DNA from 2 places in the Psychrobacillus syltrankelensis genome. Region 2 is predicted to be linked to the other one. Evidence: a T-box and tRNA genes for the amino acid it is inferred to sense, from the RefSeq annotation. Region 2 holds a T-box; the other holds one or more tRNA genes.
What was found. A T-box is a leader RNA that pairs with one kind of tRNA and senses whether it is charged. The one in region 2 lies ahead of tyrS (tyrosine--tRNA ligase), so its partner is inferred to be a tRNA-Tyr.

Region 1: it has a tRNA-Tyr gene. The T-box ahead of tyrS (tyrosine--tRNA ligase) is inferred to sense a tRNA for this amino acid. The anticodon was not compared.

The regions. Positions count from the first base shown of each region.
Region 1 covers NZ_CM144227.1:2,785,876-2,797,917, reverse strand. The annotation lists gene ACTSKG_RS13620 (CdaR family protein) at 1-994, opposite strand, end outside; gene cdaA (diadenylate cyclase CdaA) at 987-1,823, opposite strand; gene ACTSKG_RS13610 (zf-HC2 domain-containing protein) at 1,938-2,570, opposite strand; gene sigW (RNA polymerase sigma factor SigW) at 2,583-3,158, opposite strand; gene rocF (arginase) at 3,429-4,328, opposite strand; gene ACTSKG_RS13595 (GNAT family N-acetyltransferase) at 4,399-4,980, opposite strand; gene ACTSKG_RS13590 (citrate/2-methylcitrate synthase) at 5,039-6,130, opposite strand; gene ACTSKG_RS13585 (LysR family transcriptional regulator) at 6,238-7,119, shown strand; gene ACTSKG_RS13580 (histidine phosphatase family protein) at 7,148-7,693, shown strand; tRNA gene ACTSKG_RS13575 (tRNA-Ala) at 7,757-7,829, opposite strand; tRNA gene ACTSKG_RS13570 (tRNA-Gln) at 7,858-7,932, opposite strand; tRNA gene ACTSKG_RS13565 (tRNA-Tyr) at 7,939-8,022, opposite strand; tRNA gene ACTSKG_RS13560 (tRNA-Val) at 8,044-8,119, opposite strand; tRNA gene ACTSKG_RS13555 (tRNA-Thr) at 8,260-8,332, opposite strand; tRNA gene ACTSKG_RS13550 (tRNA-Asn) at 8,346-8,420, opposite strand; rRNA gene rrf (5S ribosomal RNA) at 8,812-8,927, opposite strand; rRNA gene ACTSKG_RS13540 (23S ribosomal RNA) at 9,114-12,041, opposite strand.
Region 2 covers NZ_CM144227.1:98,017-110,058, forward strand. The annotation lists gene ccpA (catabolite control protein A) at 1-628, shown strand, start outside; gene ACTSKG_RS00545 (acetoin utilization protein AcuC) at 650-1,852, opposite strand; gene ACTSKG_RS00550 (acetoin utilization AcuB family protein) at 1,822-2,469, opposite strand; gene ACTSKG_RS00555 (GNAT family N-acetyltransferase) at 2,497-3,129, opposite strand; gene acsA (acetate--CoA ligase) at 3,304-5,022, shown strand; gene ACTSKG_RS00565 (transglycosylase domain-containing protein) at 5,080-7,950, opposite strand; T-box leader at 8,051-8,246, shown strand; gene tyrS (tyrosine--tRNA ligase) at 8,298-9,563, shown strand; gene ACTSKG_RS00575 (hypothetical protein) at 10,098-10,265, opposite strand; gene ACTSKG_RS00580 (DUF3006 domain-containing protein) at 10,480-10,734, shown strand; gene rpsD (30S ribosomal protein S4) at 11,098-11,700, opposite strand.

The DNA.
Region 1 (12,042 bases), 1.2 Mb from region 2:
ACTTTTCGCTCACACTCGAAATAGTCTCTTCATCTACTGGCGGTTCTGTTATTGGAGCAGGTGTCACATCGCCTACAACTTTAATCTTGTCTAGGGACATTTTCGTCACCCCATCTGGGACCGTCAACTTCACATCAAATTCACCAGCGTCTTCTATTTTACTTACATCAACATCCACAAATAACTTCTCAATTTTGTCCAATACTGATCGAGGACCAAATAATTTTATATTTTGAACATTAGTGGTTAGTTTATTAATCGTCACACCTTGTTTTGGTGTACCTTTCTCCATCAATGCTAAAGGTACTTCTTTACTGTACTCTTCAACTCTCACTCTTACCTGTACCGTTTTTGGCTCGACTGTTACATCTAATTTGTTCAAGTCTTTGTCTAAGACGCGTACACTTGCCTCTTGTTCAAAAGATTTATTAATCCCTTGTTCTCCCGCGATCGTAGCTTTTACATAGCCTATGCTATTTATCAAACTTTTTGCACCTGTAATTGTAACCATTTTAGGCTCAACATCATAGGACTTAACAACGTGATTTTCTGCCAACAGACTTTCATTCATATCTGGGTCTACACGGAATTGTTTAGAGATTCGTTCTTCAATAACCACGTTTACATAAACTGGATCAGTCCGAACTTTTAATTTATCCGAGAAATTTTCAGTTGAAATGGCCACTCTATGCTCCCCGATTGCTAACTTTCTTAAGTCTACAAATACTTTGTAGTCCTTCATCACCTTTGCTGAAAGCACAAGTTGACTTGGGCCTTCTATGTTTACGGAAACGGTTTTTGGCACGCCAGATACAACTAAACTGTCGTCATCATAATATACTTCTACTGGTACCTCTGGGAGCACACCTACTGACTTTCCACTCGCGTTCATATTCGTATTTTCGATATCGGATTTCACAGAAACGAATAACAAAATTGCTAAAACTAATGCAATTATTCGTAAGAACCATGGATTATCCATCATTTTATCCATTTTGTTTCCCCCTCCACAACCATTTAGAAGAAGTTACTTGTTCCTCCGTTGGTCCAAACCAAAGACGTTTCAAGTGTGATTCAAATTCTTCCATGGATAAATTTCTATGGAGATCTCCGTTCGATGTTAAACTTACTGCTCCCGTTTCTTCCGATACAACTATTGTTATAGCATCAGTTACTTCACTTAAACCAATTGCTGCGCGATGCCTCGTTCCAAGCTCTTTAGAGATGAAAGGACTTTCGGACAACGGCAAATAACATGCTGCAGAAGCTACTTTATTTTTTTGTACGATCACTGCACCATCGTGAAGTGGTGTATTTGGAATGAAAATATTAATCATTAGTTCGGATGAGATATTCGCATTTAAAGGAATTCCTGTTTCAATATAATCCGTTAAACCAGTTTCTCTTTCAATCGATATTAATGCTCCAATACGGCGTTTCGCCATATAGCTCACAGATTTGGTCATTGCCCCTAGTAAACGGCTCTGTTCCTCCTCTTCTTGCATAGAACTTCTCGAAAAGAGTGTTCCTCTACCTATTTGTTCAAGTGCTCTTCTAATTTCTGGCTGAAATATAATAATAATCGCTAAAAATCCAAAATTAATAACCTGTTCTAGCATCCATCCAAGTGTATCCAAACCTAAAAAGTCTGTGACGACACGGGCTACAACAATGACAAAAATCCCTTTTAATAATTGGACCGCTTTCGTTCCTTTTACAAGGGTAATTATTTTATATATTACAAACCAAACGAATAAAACATCTAAAATGTTTACAATTACGTTTACTGGCATTAAATTCGTAAATTGCTCCATAAACGACATGTGGCATCCCCCACTTTTCATCACAAATCCATACAATGTAAGTATAGCATAGTTAAGTAATTTTCCGCTTTCTTGAATCAACAAAGTCTACCCATTTTTTGGATAGACTTTTCGTTATTTTACGCTTTCTTCTTTTTCAAAAAATAAAACAACCTGTTTGGCTCCATCTTTTATATGAAACCATAGCCAGTCAAATACTTCATTGATTTCTTCTGTTTTACCTGTAATAACTGCTGTGGAAGCCATATATTTAGAACCGTTGATAACGGTTAGATTCCCATCCAATTCACCATCAATTCGAACATCCCCATTTTTTACAACAAGGTCACCTTTTACGACCTGTCCTTTAGGAACAATGACTGTTTCTCCTTCTACAATAACGTTTTCTTGTTTTGTAAAAGAAAATTGTTGCTCTTCATTAAAATTAGAAAATAATGCACTACTCATTAACAAAAAGAATAACGCTGCTGCAGTAAGAATTGGATGGCGTCGCAACCATCTACTGACACCAGCATGAGATCTTTCTTTTGGAAGTCTATCCATAACCGATTTTTTAAAATTAGATGGAGCCTTTACATGAGCTGCTCCTTTTATGAAGGCAACTACATCACTAAGCTCATGCATATGCTTCTGACAATCGACGCATGACTGCAAATGAGTTTTAAGCTCAAGCTCATGTTCACGGCTTATTTCACCATCTAAATATTCATGCATATAGTGAACAATTCGCTCTGGACACGCATTCATCGTGATTACCTCCTATAAAAAGTTGGGCTGTTTACTTAACTGTTTTCTAAGTGCTTCTCGGCCTCTATGAATTCTAGTTTTAACTGTTCCAAGTGGCAATTCCAATATCTCACTTATATCTTGCAAAGATAATTCTTCCATATATTTCAACACAATTGCCGAACGATACTTGTCTGGTAATCGGCTTATTTCATATTGAATGCGATCTTGTAGTTCGAGTTTCATCAACTCTTCTTCCGGAAGCTCTTCTGCCGCAGCAATCTGAGAGTACATATTAAGTCCTTCTGTACCCGCAACTTCCGCATCTAAATAATAATCTGGCTTCTTTTTTCTTATACGATCAATACATAAATTTGTCGCAATTCGGTACAGCCAAGTGGAAAATTTTCTTTTTTGATCAAATGTATGAATATTAATAAAAGCTCGCACAAATGCTTCTTGGGCTATGTCTTCTGCCTCGTGACGATTTCCTAACATGCGGAAGCATACTTGAAAAAGTCTTTGCTGATACAGGTCCACAATCTCCGCGAATGCGTCTTTGTCCCCTTTTAACACTTGTTTTATTCGTTTGTTCACTAACGCATCCATGGTGATTCCCCTCCGCTCTTTGCGGCTGTCTTACCTATACGAGTAAAGGTTCCAACAGGTTTCATTTTTTTTATATTAATTTAATTTTACCAAATTTTTTCCTCTTTGTGTTATTAAATAAAAAGAAAAAGCAGACTTAAGTGTCTGCTTTCGTCTTAGAAATATTCATAATACGGCATCTTATACTGATTTAAAAACACTTATCAGGCGAAACAGCCTAAGTTTGCTGCGAGCTTGCGCAGGGCAAGTGTATTTATTAGTGATTGCCTTTTAAACGAGGCTTTCCCCAAACAGAGAGCCCATAAGTGCAACAGCAACGTCTGCTGTTTTATTTTTTTCATCTAAAATTGGATTTACTTCCACAAATTCTGCTGAAGTGATTAAGTTGGACGAATAAAGCATTTCCATCGCTAAATGGCTTTCACGATAGCTAATTCCCCCTGGAACTGGTGTCCCAACACCTGGAGTATAAAGCGGATCAATACCATCAAGATCTAGAGACAAATGTACCCCATCTACTTCGCGCTCACGGAAATATTCAATCGTTTGGTTCATCACTTCTGTCATTCCAAGCTTATCAATTTCATGCATAGAAAAAACTTTAATACCTTTTTCCTTGATTAGTTCACGTTCACCGGGATCTACCGATCGTGCGCCGATAATAACGACGTTTTCTGGTACTATCTTCGGAGTTGTTGTGCGAATTTTCACGAGGTCAGTATGTCCTAATCCAAGACTTACTGCTAATGGCATACCGTGTATATTCCCTGACGGTGAAGTTTCTTCCGTATTTAAATCTGCGTGTGCATCGTACCAAATTACTCCAAGATTTTTATATTTATCTGCCAAACCAGCTAACGTACCAATGGCGATACTATGATCTCCACCAAGAACTAAAGGGTAATCCCCTTCTGCTAAAATTTCCATCACTTCGTTTGCCAGTTTTGTATTGCCCTCTACAACCTCTTCCAGATTTCGTAACTTTTTGTTATTCGAAATCTCTTTTCTTCCTATTACTATGTCACCTTTGTCTTTTACATTATGTCCTAGTGACTTTAATCGTTCAATCGCTCCTGCGTATCGAATAGCACTTGGTCCCATATCGACTCCTCGTCTATTTTGACCAAGATCCATTGGTACACCAATAATAGTTATATTTAATTTATTCATAATTTTATACTCCCCTCCGGTTATACACCTATTGTAATACCTGAAGGGCACTTGGCTCAACCCAACAAAATCATGAATATTTATTCATGAGTTGAACGAGGTTATTTTTCACTTCTTTCCATTCACTATCAATAATTGAATAAACTACTGCATTTCTAACAGTTCCATTTGAACGTATGCGCTCATTTCGCAAAACGCCTTCTTTTATTCCACCTATACGTTCAATTGCTCGTTGTGAATTTACGTTTAATTCGTCTGTTCTAAATTGGACACGTATCATACCAAGGTTTTCAAAGGAGTGTTTTAATAGTAAATATTTACATGTAGTATTAACATGTGTTCGCTGAAATTTTTTCCCATAGAATGTGGATCCGATTTCACACGCATAATTTAACGTATCAATGCCATAAATTCTTGTTGTCCCTATAATTTCTTTTGTTTCTGTATGCTCGATTACGAAAGTGAGAGCGGTTTTGGCGATATTCATTTGTTCAATTCCAGCTCGAAGCCATTGGTCAAACTGTTCATAGTTCTCTATTTTATTTAGCATAAATTCAAAAATCTTTGGATCGTAAAGCTCCCACAACCGTTGAATATCAGATTCTTCTAATGGGCGTAGCGTTAAATCGCCAAATACAATTTTTTCTACCAAATTCCAACACCTCACTTTTTTCTATATCATAATAGAAAGATATAGGTGTTGAAAAGCATTATTTTCTTTTAATCTCACCTACGTATACTGACTGTGGACGGAATAGAGCCTGATCATCCACTTGCTCTATCACATGTGCACTCCATCCTACGATACGTGCCACACTAAACGTTGGTGTAAATAAAACTGTTGGCATATCTATTGAACGCATAATTGCTGCAGCGTAAAACTCCACATTCGTATATAGTTTTCTACCAGGTTTGTACTTTTCTAAAAGCCCTGTGATTTCTTTTTCAGCCTTGGTTGCCAAATCTAACCATGGATCTGAGCCTTGTAAACGTAAACACGCTTCTCTTAATAAAATCGATCTAGGATCCTCCGTTTTGTATATACGATGACCGAATCCCATCACCTTTTCTCCATTTTTAATTTTTTCTTCTATGACTGGTCGAATCCTGGATTCATCTTTTATTTCTTCTAGCAAATTTAACACTCCGGATGGCGCGCCTCCATGTAAGGGTCCTTTCATCGTACCAATTGCAGAAGTGATCGCTGCTGGTAAGTCCGACTCGGTGGATACGGTAACTCTCGCTGCAAACGTAGAAGCATTTAACCCATGTTCCATTGTCAGTTTTAAATACGTTTCCAATGCCTCCACTTGTGTTGAAGTCGGTTTCACGCCATTTAACAACCACAAATAATTCTTCGTGTGCGAGAAGTCATCGTTTGTTTCTATTATTGCTAAGCCCAGTTTCTTTCTATAGTGCCTTGCTACAACGACTGGAAGAGCACCTGTTAGAACAATTGCCTGCTCCATCATATTCATTTGCAAAAATTCAGTAGTAGCAAAAGCTGAGATTGCTGTTCTCATTACATCCATAATAGAGACTGTCATCGGAAGTGCATCTATTATATTTTGAACATGTAAAGGGAGTACTCTTCCTTCTTTTAGCTTTTTATTAAACTGAAGAAGCTCTTCTTCTGTTGGTAGCTTGTCGTAGAACAAAAAATATGCTACTTGTTCGAATGAATAAACTGGTATTAACTCCTTTACGTCGGTACCCCGATATCTTAGTACTCCATTTTCTCCGTCTACTAAACTAATTTTTGTTTGCACCGCAACAATGCCTTTTAATCCTTTTTGAAACATATTAATTCCCCTTCCTTTTCCTTATTATATGAAAGATATATAATTATTAAAATTAAATAAAGTCTATTATGTTGATTAATATTATTAATTAATAAAGGAGAATCTTAATGGAATATCAATGGTTGAAAACCTTTATAGCGGCTGCCGAAACTAATAATTTTAGAAAAGCATCTGAAATACTGTTAATGTCACAGCCAAGTGTTACTGTCCATATAAAATTATTGGAAGAATATCTTGGAGTTTCTCTCTTTGAACGAACTAATAAACGAGTGCACTTAACCGAAGCTGGTAAAATGTTTTATATAGAAGCTAAACAACTTACTAAAGGTTTTGAGGTAAGTGTGAATCGTCTCCATGCTTTTACAGAAGGATATACTCACAAATGGAATATTGCTATATCTCCTTTAATGGCCGAAACCATTTTACCTTATATTTTGCGTTCCTTCATGAACAATCATCCATATCTTGAAGTGTCCATACGAGTAGCAGAATCTAGTTCCATCGAAGATTTAGTGTGTAGTGGAGAAGTTAACATTGGCATTTCAGCTATAGATGCTACAAGAAAAAGTATTCAATCTATCGAACTTTATAAAGATCCACTTATATTTATTGTTCCTACTGATGCTTATGATGATGAATCAGGACCATTTTTAGATGCAGAGGACTACTTAAAAGACAATTACTTATTTACTCATCATCATCCAGTCGTTTGGGATCCCCTTCTTCTACAAATCCGCAAGAAAGTGTTGAATTTGAAAACGATGAAGGTAACGCAAGCCTATATAGTAAAACGTTTCATTCAAGAAGGTCTCGGTACATCATTTCTGCCAAAGTCCATTGTGAAAAGGGAACTTTTAGAAGGGCGTGTAATGAGTATACCTTTTGATTTGTTTCCACTTCCCGAAGTAAAGACTTTTCTTTTACTAGAATCATTGGGGGAACTAGAAAAAGAATTTATAAAAAAGATTTCCCAATATTATTTTGGCTAATAATATTTTTAGTAAAGGTGGAAAAGAGATGAAGAAACAAATATATCTAATTAGACATTGCCAAGCGGAAGGACAAGAATCCAATGCATCCCTTACTAAGAAAGGATATATCCAAGCTATTCTGCTTAATGAATTCTTAAGAAACATGAAAGTTGACCGTATTATATCTAGTCCTTTTTTACGTGCCCTAGAAACTATTGAACCTTTTGCAAAGAGCAAAAGTATAGACGTTCAAATCGATGATCGACTAGCAGAACGTGTACTAAGCTCCTTGTCGATGCCAGATTGGCTCGATAAATTGAATGAGACATTTAACAATATGGAGTTAAAACTAATAGGAGGAGAATCAAGTGTTGAAGCACAAGAACGTATATTAGAAGTAATAAATGATATCTTAACTACTGAATTGGAAAATACTATAATCGTGACACACGGAAATATCATGTCTTTACTATTGAATTATTACGATAGTAATTTTGGATTTGAGCAATGGAAATCGTTAAGAAACCCCGATGTGTTTTTATTGCAGTTCACCAATAACATTTGTTCAATCGAGCGTGTATGGGAAAAGTAAGTTCCAACGAAAAAAGGGTATTCCAATCGAATTGGAATACCCTCTTATTCATTATATATTTTATGGAGCCTAGCGGGATCGAACCGCTGACCTCCTGCGTGCAAGGCAGGCGCTCTCCCAGCTGAGCTAAGGCCCCTTAATAAGTTTTATATTTATGTACGATATGGCTGGGGTACCTGGATTCGAACCAGGGCATGACGGAATCAAAATCCGTTGCCTTACCGCTTGGCTATACCCCAATAAAATGGTGGAGGGGGGCGGATTCGAACCGCCGAACCCTAAGGAACGGATTTACAGTCCGTCGTGTTTAGCCACTTCACTACCCCTCCAAAGCTAAGTATGAAAATAAATGGTGGAGGATGACGGGCTCGAACCGCCGACCCTCTGCTTGTAAGGCAGATGCTCTCCCAGCTGAGCTAATCCTCCTGGGTTATAACAATAAGCGGCGCATTTCTGCGTCAACTTCTTTCGCTTTCTTCTCCTGTAAAACCGGACAAATATAATAATAACATATTTACCATACTAAGACAAGTAGTTCTTTTTTGATTGCCCCTACTTAATATGTAAGCTTCCAACCGGATTTGAACCGGTGACCTCTTCCTTACCATGGAAGCACTCTACCTGCTGAGCTATGGAAGCGAAGACAAAAAAATGGCTCCGAAGGTAGGACTCGAACCTACGACCAATCGGTTAACAGCCGATTGCTCTACCACTGAGCTACTTCGGAACGATATGTTTAATTAAAGTACAAATATAATTATAACAACTCTTTTTTTTATTTCAAGTTTATTTTAACAATTTCTCTAAAATTTTATAGAAGATTTTCGAACTTTAACTACAGAGATATAAAACTGGTAGCTTTAAATCATTTCCTAGGCAATAAACGATGTTAGATCATTGGCATGAAACAGCGAGAATTTAGATAGAGTAGTTCCAATACGGAAAATCCTTTACCCCTAAGCAGTTAGAAAGCGGCAGAATGAGACCAATCAAACTCTCAATAAAAAAGCTGTTATGCAGAAAAAATTAGTCGTTATATAATATCCGATTTAAAAACAAGATAATTGCATGCATCAAAAAAAGCCGTTACCGATTACTCGGTAACGACTTTTTATAGTGCCTAGCGACGTCCTACTCTCACAGGGGGAAACCCCCAACTACCATCGGCGCTGAAGAGCTTAACTTCCGTGTTCGGTATGGGAACGGGTGTGACCTCTTCGCCATCATCACTAGACTGTACGGCTTTCAATACACATCGTACTTCTTCGTCAACTTCATTCGTTCGGTCAGTCACGTACTTGAGTACGCTCCTTTCCTCTCTCAATCGTTTCCTCGAATTACTCGTGTCTTGAAACCCTCTTACTAGAGCGCTTGTTCACTCAAAACTGGATAAAAGACATTGATGAATTCAAATTCATATTTGGTTAAGTCCTCGATCGATTAGTATTCGTCAGCTGCACGTGTCGCCACGCTTCCACCCCGAACCTATCTACCTCATCGTCTTTGAGGGATCTTACTTACTTGCGTAATGGGAAATCTCATCTTGAGGGGGGCTTCGTGCTTAGATGCTTTCAGCACTTATCCCGTCCACACATAGCTACCCAGCGATGCTCTTGGCAGAACAACTGGTACACCAGCGGTGTGTCCATCCCGGTCCTCTCGTACTAAGGACAGCTCCTCTCAAATTTCCTACGCCCACGACGGATAGGGACCGAACTGTCTCACGACGTTCTGAACCCAGCTCGCGTACCGCTTTAATGGGCGAACAGCCCAACCCTTGGGACCGACTACAGCCCCAGGATGCGATGAGCCGACATCGAGGTGCCAAACCTCCCCGTCGATGTGGACTCTTGGGGGAGATAAGCCTGTTATCCCCGGGGTAGCTTTTATCCGTTGAGCGATGGCCCTTCCATGCGGAACCACCGGATCACTAAGCCCGTCTTTCGACCCTGCTCGACTTGTAGGTCTCGCAGTCAAGCTCCCTTCTGCCTTTACACTCTTCGAATGATTTCCAACCATTCTGAGGGAACCTTTGGGCGCCTCCGTTACACTTTAGGAGGCGACCGCCCCAGTCAAACTACCCGCCTGACACTGTCTCCTACCCGGGTTACGGGTATGGGTTAGAATTTCAATACAACCAGGGCAGTATCCCACCGACGCCTCCTCCGAAGCTGGCGCTCCGGGCTCTAAGGCTCCTGCCTATCCTGTACAAGTTGCACCAAAATTCAATATCAAGCTATAGTAAAGCTCCACGGGGTCTTTCCGTCCTGTCGCGGGTAACCTGCATCTTCACAGGTACTATAATTTCACCGAGTCTCTCGTTGAGACAGTGCCCAGATCGTTACGCCTTTCGTGCGGGTCGGAACTTACCCGACAAGGAATTTCGCTACCTTAGGACCGTTATAGTTACGGCCGCCGTTTACTGGGGCTTCAATTCGCACCTTCGCTTGCGCTAAGCACTCCTCTTAACCTTCCAGCACCGGGCAGGCGTCAGCCCCTATACTTCACCTTACGGTTTTGCAGAGACCTGTGTTTTTGCTAAACAGTCGCCTGGGCCTATTCACTGCGGCTCTTCTAGGCTATACACCCAAAAGAGCACCCCTTCTCCCGAAGTTACGGGGTCATTTTGCCGAGTTCCTTAACGAGAGTTCTCTCGCTCACCTTAGGATTCTCTCCTCGACTACCTGTGTCGGTTTGCGGTACGGGCACCTATCACCTCGCTAGAGGCTTTTCTTGGCAGTGTGAAATCAGGAACTTCGGACTAAGTCCTCGCCATCACAGCTCAATGTTACAGAGTGCGGATTTGCCTACACTCACACCTTACTGCTTGGACGTGCATAACCAACAGCACGCTTACCCTATCCTTCTGCGTCCCCCCATTACTCAAACGGTGGTTTGGTGGTACAGGAATATCAACCTGTTGTCCATCGTCTACGCCTATCGGCCTCGACTTAGGTCCCGACTAACCCTGAGCGGACGAGCCTTCCTCAGGAAACCTTAGTCATACGGTGGATGGGATTCTCACCCATCTTTCGCTACTCATACCGGCATTCTCACTTCTAAGCGCTCCACCAGTCCTTCCGGTCTGACTTCAACGCCCTTAGAACGCTCTCCTACCACTGATACCATAGGTATCAATCCACAGCTTCGGTGATTTGTTTAGCCCCGATACATTTTCGGCGCAGCGTCACTCGACCAGTGAGCTATTACGCACTCTTTAAATGATGGCTGCTTCTAAGCCAACATCCTGGTTGTCTAAGCAACGCCACATCCTTTTCCACTTAACAAATACTTTGGGACCTTAGCTGGTGGTCTGGGCTGTTTCCCTCTTGACTACGGATCTTATCACTCGCAGTCTGACTCCCAAACATAAATCATTGGCATTCGGAGTTTGTCTGAATTCGGTAACCCGGGATGGGCCCCTAGTCCAAACAGTGCTCTACCTCCAAGATTCTAACGTTTGAGGCTAGCCCTAAAGCTATTTCGGAGAGAACCAGCTATCTCCAGGTTCGATTGGAATTTCTCCGCTACCCACACCTCATCCCCGCACTTTTCAACGTGCGTGGGTTCGGACCTCCAGTAAGTGTTACCTTACCTTCATCCTGGACATGGGTAGATCACCTGGTTTCGGGTCTACGACCACATACTCATTCGCCCTATTCAGACTCGCTTTCGCTGCGGCTCCGTCTTCTCAACTTAACCTTGCATGTAATCGTAACTCGCCGGTTCATTCTACAAAAGGCACGCCATCACCCATTAACGGGCTCTGACTACTTGTAGGCACACGGTTTCAGGATCTATTTCACTCCCCTTCCGGGGTGCTTTTCACCTTTCCCTCACGGTACTGGTTCACTATCGGTCACTAGGTAGTATTTAGCCTTGGGAGATGGTCCTCCCAGATTCCGACGGAATTTCACGTGTTCCGCCGTACTCAGGATACACTCAAGAGAGAATGAACTTTTGACTACGGGGCTTTTACCCTATCCTGCGGACCTTTCCAGATCGCTTCGTCTAGCTCATTCCTTTGTAACTCTATATAGAGTGTCCTACAACCCCAAGAGGCAAGCCTCTTGGTTTGGGCTCTTCCCGTTTCGCTCGCCGCTACTCAGGGAATCGATTTTTCTTTCTCTTCCTCCAGGTACTTAGATGTTTCAGTTCCCTGGGTTTGCCACAGATGCGCTATGTATTCACGCAAATGTACTGCTCCATTACGAACAGTGGGTTTCCCCATTCGGAAATCTCCGGATCAAAGCTCACTTACAGCTCCCCGAAGCATATCGGTGTTAGTGCCGTCCTTCTTCGGCTCCTAGTGCCAAGGCATTCACCGTGCGCCCTTATTAACTTAACCA
Region 2 (12,042 bases):
TGATCAAGTAACAAAAGATATGTCTAGAGAGATGGAGAGATCACAAGTACCGATTGTGTTAGCTGGTACAATTGAGACTTCTAACTCTTTTCCTTCTGTTAATATCGAATATCAAGAAGCGGCTGTTGATGCAGTTAATCGCTTACTTCAAAATGGACATAAACGTATCGCATTTGTTTCGGGATCGATGTCCTCGACAATAAATCAATTGTTCAAGTTATCAGGCTATAAGAAGGCTTTAGAGGCAGCTAATATAGAAATTGACCCAGAGTTAATAGTCGGAATTGATAATACGTATGATGACGGGCTTCTAGCTTGGAGAAAGCTAAGTGAGTTGAAAAGTCCCCCAACGGCATTTTTTGCTGGAAATGATGAAATAGCCATTGGTTTAATCCATGGCGCTCAAGATAATGGATTAAAAGTTCCTGAAGATATCGAAGTCATTAGTTTTGAAAACTCCAAACTTGCTCGAATGGTAAGACCTGAATTAACGAGTGTCGTACTGCCTTTATATGATATTGGAGCAGTATCGATGAGATTGTTGACAAAGTTTATGAACAAAGAAAAGATAGATGAACAAACGGTAATTCTTCCCTATCGGATAGAGGAAAGGGATTCCGTTAAATGATAAAACGACCAGTAGCTACGGTTACTGGTCGTTTTTGTAAGCTTTTTGTTGGCGAAGTAAGTGTAACGATTTATTAAGCATTTGTTTGTTTTTCTCCGTAATTTCTGCTTTTCGGGGGATTGGTTCATATAGTGGTTTTGGGTCCATCCAAGTAGGGATAAAAGGGATAGGTGCCTCTTTAGACCAACGATCTAGCCAAACTTTCGGTAAATCACCTTTAGGAATCTTTATGTCATTCATTTCCATCCAAAGTAAGGACCAAGCGCGAGGTACTACCCTCCAAATATCATATCCACCACCGCCTACAGCAATCCATTTTCCATCACAATATTTATGCGCCAGTTCATGCGCCAGTTTCGGGATTTCTTGATATAAGTTCATTGTTCCATATAAATGCGTTAATGGATCGAAATAATGTGCATCTGTACCATTTTGACTTAAGATGACATCTGGTTTAAAAGCCTCTATTATCTCTCTAAATGCCGTACGATAAATTTCTAGGAATGAATCATCTTCTGTGAAAGCATCCATTGGAAAGTTAAAGGATGTACCATAGCCTTCCCCAGTTCCTCTTTCAGTAATATTACCTGTACCTGGAAAGAGATATCTTCCTGTCTCATGAAGTGAGATAGTACAAACGTTGGGGTCGTCGTAAAAGCTCCATTGGACACCATCTCCGTGATGAGCATCTGTGTCTATGTATAGAACGCGTGCATTGTAATTTCGTTGCATATATTTAATTGCTACTGAACTATCATTGTAAACACAGAAACCTGAGGCTCTACCTTTAAAACCATGATGAAGACCACCACCTAAATTAAGTGCATGAGACGATTTTCCTTCCATGACATAGTCAACTGCAGTTAGAGTTCCTCCTACAAGACTAGCGCTTGCTTCATGCATATGTGGGAAAATCGGAGTATCTTCAGTACCAATTCCATAGCTTTCATATTTATTAGTTTCAATAGTTTCTAAACTTGCTTTTTTTACAATTTCAATATAGTTGGGATCATGTGCTAAGCATAATTCCTCGTCCGTTGCGGTCCTAGGTGCTACTACATCCGATGATTGTAAAGCGTTCATTTCTTTTAACAGGTCCAATGTTAATGTTAACCGTTTTTGATTAAAAGGATGTGTATCCGAAAATTTATACCCTAACTGATCTTCTGAAAAGATAAACACTGCATTTTTATTCATATATTTATTCCCGGATGATTTGGCCATAAAACTTCGTAACCCTCTGCTCGTATAGCTTCTATTAGTTTGAGAGGATTCATCGTTTTTACACGCAATACTAATATCTTGTAATCGCTTCGAACTTTATCGGGATACACAAGAACGCTTAATACGTTCATTTTCTGTTCATAGAAAACTTTAGATACTTCAAACAATACTCCGGGTTGGTTTGGAACACGAACTTCGATTTGAGATCCAGGTTGATGCACTCCAGTTAGTTCAATAAATTTATATAGAAGGTCAGATTCCGTAATCATACCTACTAGTTTACCTTGGCTAACAATGGGCAAACAACCAATACGATTATCATAAAAAATATTGGCTGTTTCTTCCACGAAATCTAATGGATGACCTGTTATTGGATTTTTAGTCATTATTAGTCCTAATGGGCGTTCATAAATTTCTGGATTTTTAATGTTTAGTAGAGAAGAGGGGGTTGCTTCTTTTAAATCTCTATCCGTCACTACTCCAACAACTTCACGTTGCTCATTGATAATTGGTAAGTGGCGTATTTTTTTTTCTTTTAATAGTAGTAATGCATCATTAATTGTATGGGAAGGTGTTAATGTAGGTACAGAAGTATTCATAATTTCTTCTACAATCATTGAAATGACCTCCTTTTCTCTTTGTTATTAATACATGTATCGATTCATAAAGCGTAACTGATCAAACTGTTGAATGGACTCAACATCTACTCTACTACCTATTTTAGCCATGAGACAATTTGCAGGATGGGAACTAATCTCAGGGTCATCTGTTGCAAAGTATTCTAATCCACCAGCCTGCATCATTTTCTCCATTACCTTTCGATATTCCCATACATTTAAACCCGTTCCTTTTAAATCCCAATGCCAATAGTATTCAGTTGTGATTGTTATATAATCTTCCATCGTATCATCCATCATAGATACTCGTAAAAGAGTTTTCCCTACTCCAGTTCCACGAAATTTTGGAATAACTTCAATGGCTCCAAGTTCGATTAAATTTTCCATCTTCCCTTCTGACCAACGTTCTAGCGGATCGGGATGTAGAAATGTACAATATCCTACGATAGTTTGTTGATCACGTACAATTATAATTCTTCCTTCAGGCAGTTTGGCTATATTAACTATGGCTTTATGTTGTTGAGCTGGAGCTCGAAAAGCAATTAAATCGTCATGGAAATCTAAATTAGTTAATACCTCCCAATGAATGGGCCCTTCGACAATAACGGTGCCATGTTTTGTCTGTAATTCCACCACATTATACATTTTATTGTGTATCACAAATTCACCACCTATAAAAATAAATCCAGTTATAACCATTATACATGATATTTTATGAATGAATGCTATTTCCAACACAAATGTAATGAAACATTCTAAAAAGTAAAAAGATTAGCAAAAATGTAAAAAAGTATTGTAGAATAAAAGAGTATATTTATCGAAAGGGTGAAGAGGATGAAAATTGAAATATTGCCAGTGGTACAAGGTGACTATCAATTAAAGGACTATGATGGAACTGTAAAAAGTTTTCAATGGGAAGATACGGAGAAGAGTTTTTCTTGGTATGAGACTGGAAAAGTCAATATGGCCTTTGAAGCTATAGATAGACATGCAGAGTCTTTTAGAAAAGATAAAATTGCCCTGTACTACCAAGATGCTGATAGGAAAGAATCTTATACATTCTTTGACATGAAAAAGATGAGCAATAAAGCAGCAAATGCTTTTAAACAAAACTCGAGTCTTGCAAAAGGAGATCGTCTTTTTATCTTTATGCCTAGGTCGCCAGAATTATATTTTGCACTTCTTGGTGCAGTTAAAATGGGCGTTATTGTAGGACCACTTTTTGAGGCATTTATGGAAGGTGCTGTTTATGACCGCTTACTAGATAGTGAGGCGAAAGCCATTGTTACAACTCCTGAATTACTTAATAGAATCCCTTTAGATAAATTACCGAATTTAGAAACAGTTTTCTTAGTTGGGGAAAATATTGAGGAATCTGATAAATTTATAGATTTAAATAAATCACTAGAACAAGCATCTGAATCTTTTGACATAGAATGGGTCGATAAAGAAGATGGACTAATCTTACATTACACATCTGGTTCAACTGGGAAACCGAAAGGCATTTTACATGTGCATTATGCTATGGTTCAACAATACCAATCGATGAAATGGGTAATGGATATTAGAGATGAAGATATCTATTGGTGTACAGCAGATCCAGGATGGGTTACCGGCACCTCTTATGGAATATTTGGTCCATGGCTTGCAGGAACGACTTCCCTTGTACTAGGCGGTCGATTTTCACCTGATGCATGGTACAATGCGATTGATGAGTACCGTGTAACAGTTTGGTATAGTGCTCCAACTGCATTCCGAATGTTAATGGGGGCAGGGGATGCGATTGTTAAAAAACATGATTTATCTTCGTTACGTCATATTTTATCAGTTGGTGAACCACTAAATCCGGAAGTGATTAAATGGGGAATGCATGTTTTTAATAAAAGAATTCATGATACTTGGTGGATGACTGAAACAGGAGCACAAATGATCTGTAACTATGCTTGCTTACCGATTAAACCTGGTTCAATGGGTAAACCTTTGCCTGGATTAGAAGCAGCGATAATTGATAACCAAGGAAATGTAGTTCCTCCATTCACCATGGGTAATTTAGCGATTAAAAAAGGTTGGCCAGCAATGATGCGTCAAATTTGGAATAACAAAGAAAAATACGAATCTACTTTTATGAACGATGAATGGTATTTCTCCGGGGACTCTGCTTATATGGATGATGAAGGATATTATTGGTTCCAAGGAAGAGTAGATGATGTTATCATGACTTCTGGGGAACGAGTTGGTCCTTTTGAAGTAGAAAGCAAGCTACTAGAACATCCTGCAATTTTAGAAGCTGGTGTAATCGGTAAACCCGATCCTGTCCGAGGAGAAATTATTAAAGCATTCGTAGCTTTGAATGAAGGATATGAACCTTCTGAGGAACTAATTACAGATATTCAGCAATTTGTTAAAAAAGGGCTTGCAGCTCATGCAGCTCCTAGGGAAATAGAATTTAAAGATAAATTACCAAAAACCCGCAGCGGAAAAATTATGAGACGAGTATTAAAAGCCTGGGAATTAAAATTACCGACAGGGGACTTGTCAACGATGGAAGACTAACAAAAAGCCACAGCGACCTGGAAATCAGGAAGCTGTGGCTTTTTATTTCTAAAAATGTTAATCATCACCGGTTTCATCTTCATTTTCTGGAGGAGTTGTTTTATCTCCTTCACCGGAATTAGTTGGTGGGATAATTATTTCAGTTGGTGGCTCAGGTTTTTTATCTTCTATTGAAACAATATTAGAAGCTCCGGATTGTAATCCTGTAATATCTACTGCCACAACGATATATTGACCTGTACCGTTAATGTGATAACTATTTGTTTCAGCTTCTAATTTAGTAGCAACTAGTATTCTTTCACCATTTACTACTTGGAATATTCGATATCCAACAACGTCAGAAGAATCCGAACTCGTCCATGTCAGTGTATTTCCACTTAAAGAAGCAGTAACAGCTGAAGGAGGACTACCATCTGCTTTAAATACTTTTTCAGATACTACATTTCCGGAAAAAGTAGAGTTCTCAGGAAATAGTTTACTTGCATCGCCTCCAAATTTTCCAAGCATTCGGTTGATAAAATCTTCGTTCACTCCAAATCCACCTTTTACTACGAATTCACTTGGAGTAGAGTCTAAAGAGCGATATCTATTTCCATTAATAACAACATAAGATGATGATATTAAGCTATCATCTGGAGCAGTTGGAAGCATTACAGCTTCATTAAATAAGTCAGATTTGACTAAACCTGCTTGAGCACAGGCGTCAGAAGGTGCCAGTCCTGAAATCCCACAGAAAGATTTAGTAACAACTCCCTTTGGAACTGGGAACGGTTTTGGAGCATCTACTAACTCTGGGTTCACATCATACATGGCATTCATCATATTGGACCAAAGCATATTAACTCGAACGCTTGGATGATTATAACGATTATTCATGTAGAATAAGGATAATTGATTATCATCGTAACCAAGCCATACACCAAGAGAAATATTTGGATTATATCCAACAAGCCAGGAATCATTATGGTTTTGTGTTGTCCCAGTTTTAGCTGCAAAATCCGATTTAAATTTTAATCTGGAATTTGCAAGGGATGCTGTTCCACCTGAAAGTACATCTCGAAGCATATCCGTAATAATATAAGCAGTTGCAGGACTAAATACTTGAACTGGTTCAATTTCATGTTGATAGATGACATTCCCATGAACATCTTCAATTTTTTCGATCATATATGCATCGATAAATTGGCCATTATTTGCAAAGGTTCCAAATGCATTCGTATTTTCTTCTACAGTTGCTCCGTTATCCATCCCACCTATAGCCAAAGCATGATGTGCGTATTCAGTTTCCCCAATATGTTCAAAGCCCATTTTGAGCAAGAAGTCTGTTGGTTTTCTATCCATAATTAAATCATACAAACGAATAGTCGATAAGTTTTGAGATGTTTTTAATGCATCACGTGCAGAAATAATACCTCTTTCTTGATTTTTCGTATAATTCGATGGTGATTCTTTCCATGTTGTACTTCCTAAATTTTCTAGTTTCACATCGACAACAGGGCTTCCAGCTCCAATGACCCCATATTCAATTGCTGGGGCATATACTAGTAAAGGCTTAATTGTTGAACCGATTGGACGGACAGCTTGGGTTGCATGGTTAAACTGTTTCTGATTATAGTCCCGTCCACCTAGGAACGATAAAATTTTCCCTGTTCCGTTTTCAATCATCATACTTCCAACTTGGACTGGAAAATCTTGCATAATTAACTCGCCTGTGTCCGGATCTTTCACTTCTTTTGTATAAGTATGACCATAAGTGTCGAATTGATCTTTTACTTTAATCATCGCTTCATACATTTCTTTATTAATAGTTGTATGAATTCGGTAACCGCCAGTACTTACAGCACGCTTTGCAATAATATCATATTTTTCATAGAGCTTGGATTCATTTTTCAAGCGTTCTGGATCAATTCCATCTGCAGTTGCAAATTGTTCTCTTAGTATTTCTTTAACACGATTTTCAATTTCAAAAGTTAGCCAAGGGTACTTTTCTTCTGGCACAATCTCTGGTTGTCTAAAATCTTTCGTAATATCATAATTTTTTACAGAGTTGTATTCTTCTTCGTTGATATATCCAGTTTCTTTCATTCTGAATAAAACGGTCTTCATCCGTTCAATACCTGGTTGCAATGCTTTTCCTTCTTTTAAAACTCCTCCTTTTCTAAAAGGTGTATATGCGAATGGTGATTGCGGAATTCCAGCAATATATGCTGCTTGAGGTAGTGTTAAATCTTTCGCTTTTACGTTAAATATTCCGTTAGCTGCTGTCTCAATGCCTGCAATGTTTCTTCCGTTTGCATTTCGACCATAAGGAATAATGTTCAAGTAAGTTTCTAATATTTCATCTTTTGTCATAAAATGTTCTAGACGCATTGCTAAGAGAATTTCTTTTGCTTTTCGTTCATAGGATACTTCGTTTGTTAATATTTGGTTTTTAATTAATTGTTGCGTTAAAGTAGAACCACCTGTTTTTGTATCAGAGTTTGTAACATCTTGAAGCAATCCACGTATAATTGCTTTAGGAACTATCCCGTTATGTACTTCGAAGTATTCATCTTCTGTTGCTAAAACAGCATCCAAAACATATGGTGAAATGGAGGATAATTTAGTTTCAGTGCGCTCAAGATCCGTCCTCAGCTTACCGAGATATACATCTCCCGCAAAATAAACTTCAGAGGTTTCTTCATAGTTAAACACATCTTCTCTCATTTCTTCTTTACTACGTAATGGTTCCTCTTTTACTAACGAAGCAAAATAGCCAGCTCCAACTGATACAGCAAAGAAACCAAACGTAACACCTATAATTAAGAAAAGTAAGCATAAATTCCAAATAACGCCGGATGAAATACGTAGTCCTTTAGCCCATTTAGTTGATTGCCATTTATCCAATTTATCTTTGTGAAATTGGATTTTCTTTATCCATTTATCCATCATTAGCTCGACCCCCAAATCAAGAATTATTATACCATAACCGATTATCAATAGACGATAGATATTGACATACGTTTTATATTATGTAAAATAGGTATATATTTTAACGAAGAAAAGTCCGAAGTAGTTATTGTACATACTGTTTAGAGAGCTAACGGTTGGTGAAAGTTAGTCAGTGTATAGTAACGAATTACAGGCTTGGAGTTAAACGTTTTCACAACGATATCGTGATTCAAGCGGAAGGATTTTTCCTTCAAGCTGGGTGGTACCGCGCTAATGGATACAGCGTCCCTGCATGATTTATTTCGTGCAGGGACTTTTTTTATTTTCTAAAGGAGGAGATTAATTTGACAAACGCATTATTAGAGGATTTATCTTGGAGAGGACTTTTATATCAACAAACAGATGCTGAGGGATTAGAAGAGTTATTAAACAAAGAAAAAATATCTTTATATTGCGGGGTTGATCCAACTGCAGATAGTATGCATATTGGACATATTGTACCTCTGCTTACACTAAGAAGATTTCAATTACATGGTCATCGACCGATTCTATTAGTGGGTGGAGCAACAGGCATGATAGGGGATCCATCTGGTCGATCCGAAGAACGCCAACTTCAAACAATTGAACAAATTGATCGGAATGTTCAAGGTATTAAGGCACAAATGGAACAAATTTTTGACTTCCAAGCTGAGAATGGTGCTAAAATGGTCAATAACTATGATTGGAATGGCTCGATGACGGTAGTTGAGTTTTTAAGAGATTTTGGAAAGCTTATAAATATTAACTATATGTTAGGGAAAGATTCAATATCTTCACGTTTAGATACTGGTCTTTCTTTTACTGAATTTACCTACACGTTAATACAAGGTATTGATTTCAAACATTTATTTGATCACTTTAATTGTCGCGTTCAAATTGGTGGATCCGACCAATGGGGGAATATAACAACAGGTCTTGAAATGATTCGTAAAACCCATGAAGAGGAAACAAAAGCATTTGGTATCACGATTCCATTAGTAACTAAAGCAGATGGAACGAAATTTGGTAAATCCGCTTCTGGATCTGTATGGTTAGACGCAAAAAAGACATCCCCGTATGAGTTTTATCAATTTTGGATCAACACAGCGGATTCAGATGTTATCAAATACATGAAAATTTTTACGTTTTTAGAAAGAAAAGAAATTGAAGCATTCCAGGAGACTGTGGAAAATGAGCCTCATTTACGTAAAGCACAAATTGCGCTTGCAGAAGAAATGACTCGTCTTATTCATGGTCAAGAAGCTTTAGAGCAAGCTGTTCGAATTTCCCAAGCATTGTTTAGCGGAAATCTAAAAGAACTATCTTCTGAAGAAATGAAAGATGCTTTTAAAGATGTACCATCTGTTGAGATGACAAAAGATGGGAAGAACATTGTAGATTTTATCGTTGAAGCAAACGTGTCACCTTCGAAAAGACAAGCGCGAGAAGATGTTACAAACGGTGCTATATCCATAAATGGAGAAAAAGTGATGGATGTATCATATGAAGTAGGAGAAAATGACCGTTTAGAAGATGAATTTATGATTATTCGTCGAGGAAAGAAAAACTACAAAATGATTAAGTTTGTTTAATATAAATAGCTACTTCCCTTGAAATGGGGAAGTAGCTATTTTATTTAAAGATAAGAATTAAATGGATTATCGTCCAACGAAATCAGTGTTCATAGTACTTTAAAGAATTAGGTAATACCCGAATTTCCGTTTCAGGTGGACGCGTTCCGCGGGGTAAGCGATGAGCCATCACCGCCACTCACGCGTTCGTTGTGATGGCTCATCTGTCTCCGAGGAACGAAGGCTAAGAGCGCCACATCGTGTGGCAACGCCTTCGTGACCAACATCCTGTTGGCCTCCGTCCGGAGTCGCCACCTTTCACTACAATCCATAAAGTGACAAGTACGTAACAAGAAGATTTAGCTTATCTATCGCTAAGAGGATAGAATTAGTATAAGTAAACGTAGTGATCATCCATCCTGTAATCCGAATAAGAGATGCTATTGATTTTTAAAATTATGTCCGCCGTAGCGGAAAGCAACGATATTCATATGCTACTCTTCTTAAAAGGACCGGGCATCTATTTGCCCGGTTTTTCTTAACTTTATGGTAATGCTAGAACGCTCCACCGCGTTCGTCGACATGATGATTATGTTGACCATCTTTAACTTGAAGAGTCCTCTTCTCATTTTCACTTAATTTTTCGGGTTCTAAATACCTTGCGCTGACTCCCTTTTCATTAGACTTTCTATTCTGTGAATTGTTCATATCTTTGTTTTTCATAGTATATCCTCCTTTTTTGCCTATTTCATTTCTTAGTGTTTCCACAAAATAGACATATAGTCATGAAAAAAATAAAAAAAATTAATAAATAATCATAATTAGATGAAAAATGAGTAAGAAATAGTATAGAATAATATAGATAAACAAACTTTCTACAAATTTAATTATTTAATTTTAGTATATTTTTATTATTTTGATCGAGGGGCTGTTCTTGATGTGTTCAAATAAATACGTAGTTGATCGTTTCGATGATTTTTTTGTTGTTCTTTTAGAAAAAGATAATAAAACAAATAAACTTGTAATATTAAAAAATAAGTTTACGATAAATGCAAAAGTAGGAGATTTATTAGAAGTTCATGTTAATGAAGATAAGTCGGGCTATACTTTTACAGCTTTGAAAGAAGAAACAGATGTCGCTAAACAACGATTACTTGATTTAATCGAGGGTATGAAGATGGATACAAATTAATCCCTCTTCGACTTAGTTTCTTTATTAGTTTGATTATTATGTATTTAGAAGCTTAGACTGTTGAAAAACTCGATGAAATTCGAGCTAACTACAGTCTTTTTTGTACTATGATATGGTTCTAGAATATTTGTTGGGAATCCATACATTTCAAAAAAAGCACGTAATCACCCATTCTTCTTTTATACTTGAATTTTCGAGAAATAAGAGAACGATAGGTGATACTTGCATATGAATTTTACATGAAAATTCCAGGGTCATAGTCTGTATAAAACGGTGGAAAATACATAAAAATAAAAAGCCCTAAAACCTTGATTTAACAAGGATTCTAGGGCTTTTAATAATACTCTTTGCAGAGTATATCTATTAACGAGAGTAGAACTCAACGATAAGAGCTTCGTTAATTTCAGCAGAAAGTTCACTGCGCTCTGGAAGACGAACGAAAGTACCAACTTTTTTGTCTGCATCAAATGATAAGTAATCTGGTACGAAGTTGTTCACTTCTAGTGATTCGTTTACTACATCAAGGTTTTGAGATTTTTCACGAAGAGAAATTTCTTGACCTGCTTTTAAACGGAATGAAGGAATATCAACACGTTTACCATCAACCATTACGTGGCCGTGGTTTACTAATTGACGAGCTCCACGACGAGTGCGAGCAAGACCTAAACGGTAAACAACGTTATCTAAGCGAGTTTCAAGAAGGATCATGAAGTTTTCACCATGTTTACCTTGCATTTTACCAGCTTTGTCAAAAAGAGTACGGAATTGACGTTCGTTTACACCATAAGTGTGACGAAGTTTTTGTTTTTCTTGTAATTGAAGACCGTATTCTGTTAATTTTTTGCGTTGGTTAGGACCGTGTTGTCCTGGTGCGTATGCGCGTTTTTCTAATTCTTTACCAGTACCACTTAGTGAGATACCAAGACGACGTGATAATTTCCATGCTGGACCTGTATAGCGAGCCATGAGTGACTCCTCCTTTTATTGGTTTTATTTTGTTGTAAAATAAGACCAGATGTATCCAAACTAGTAGACATTTTATTTTCATGTATCATCGCCCATGCAGCCAAAGGGTTACAGGATACACCATCTATTATATAAAATAGAGGAACAAAATGAACATTCTAGACCATACAACTGCTGCATTTATTTTACACAAAGTTTATTGTAACTTTTGAAGCGAACAAAGTCAATATTATTCATTCATTCCTTTGTAAAATTAGGTTTCTCTTTTTAGAACATGAACAGGTTGATTTCCGCTCCAGGTGGACGCTAGCAAGTTGGGAAACCATCAAGATGTTTGCGGAC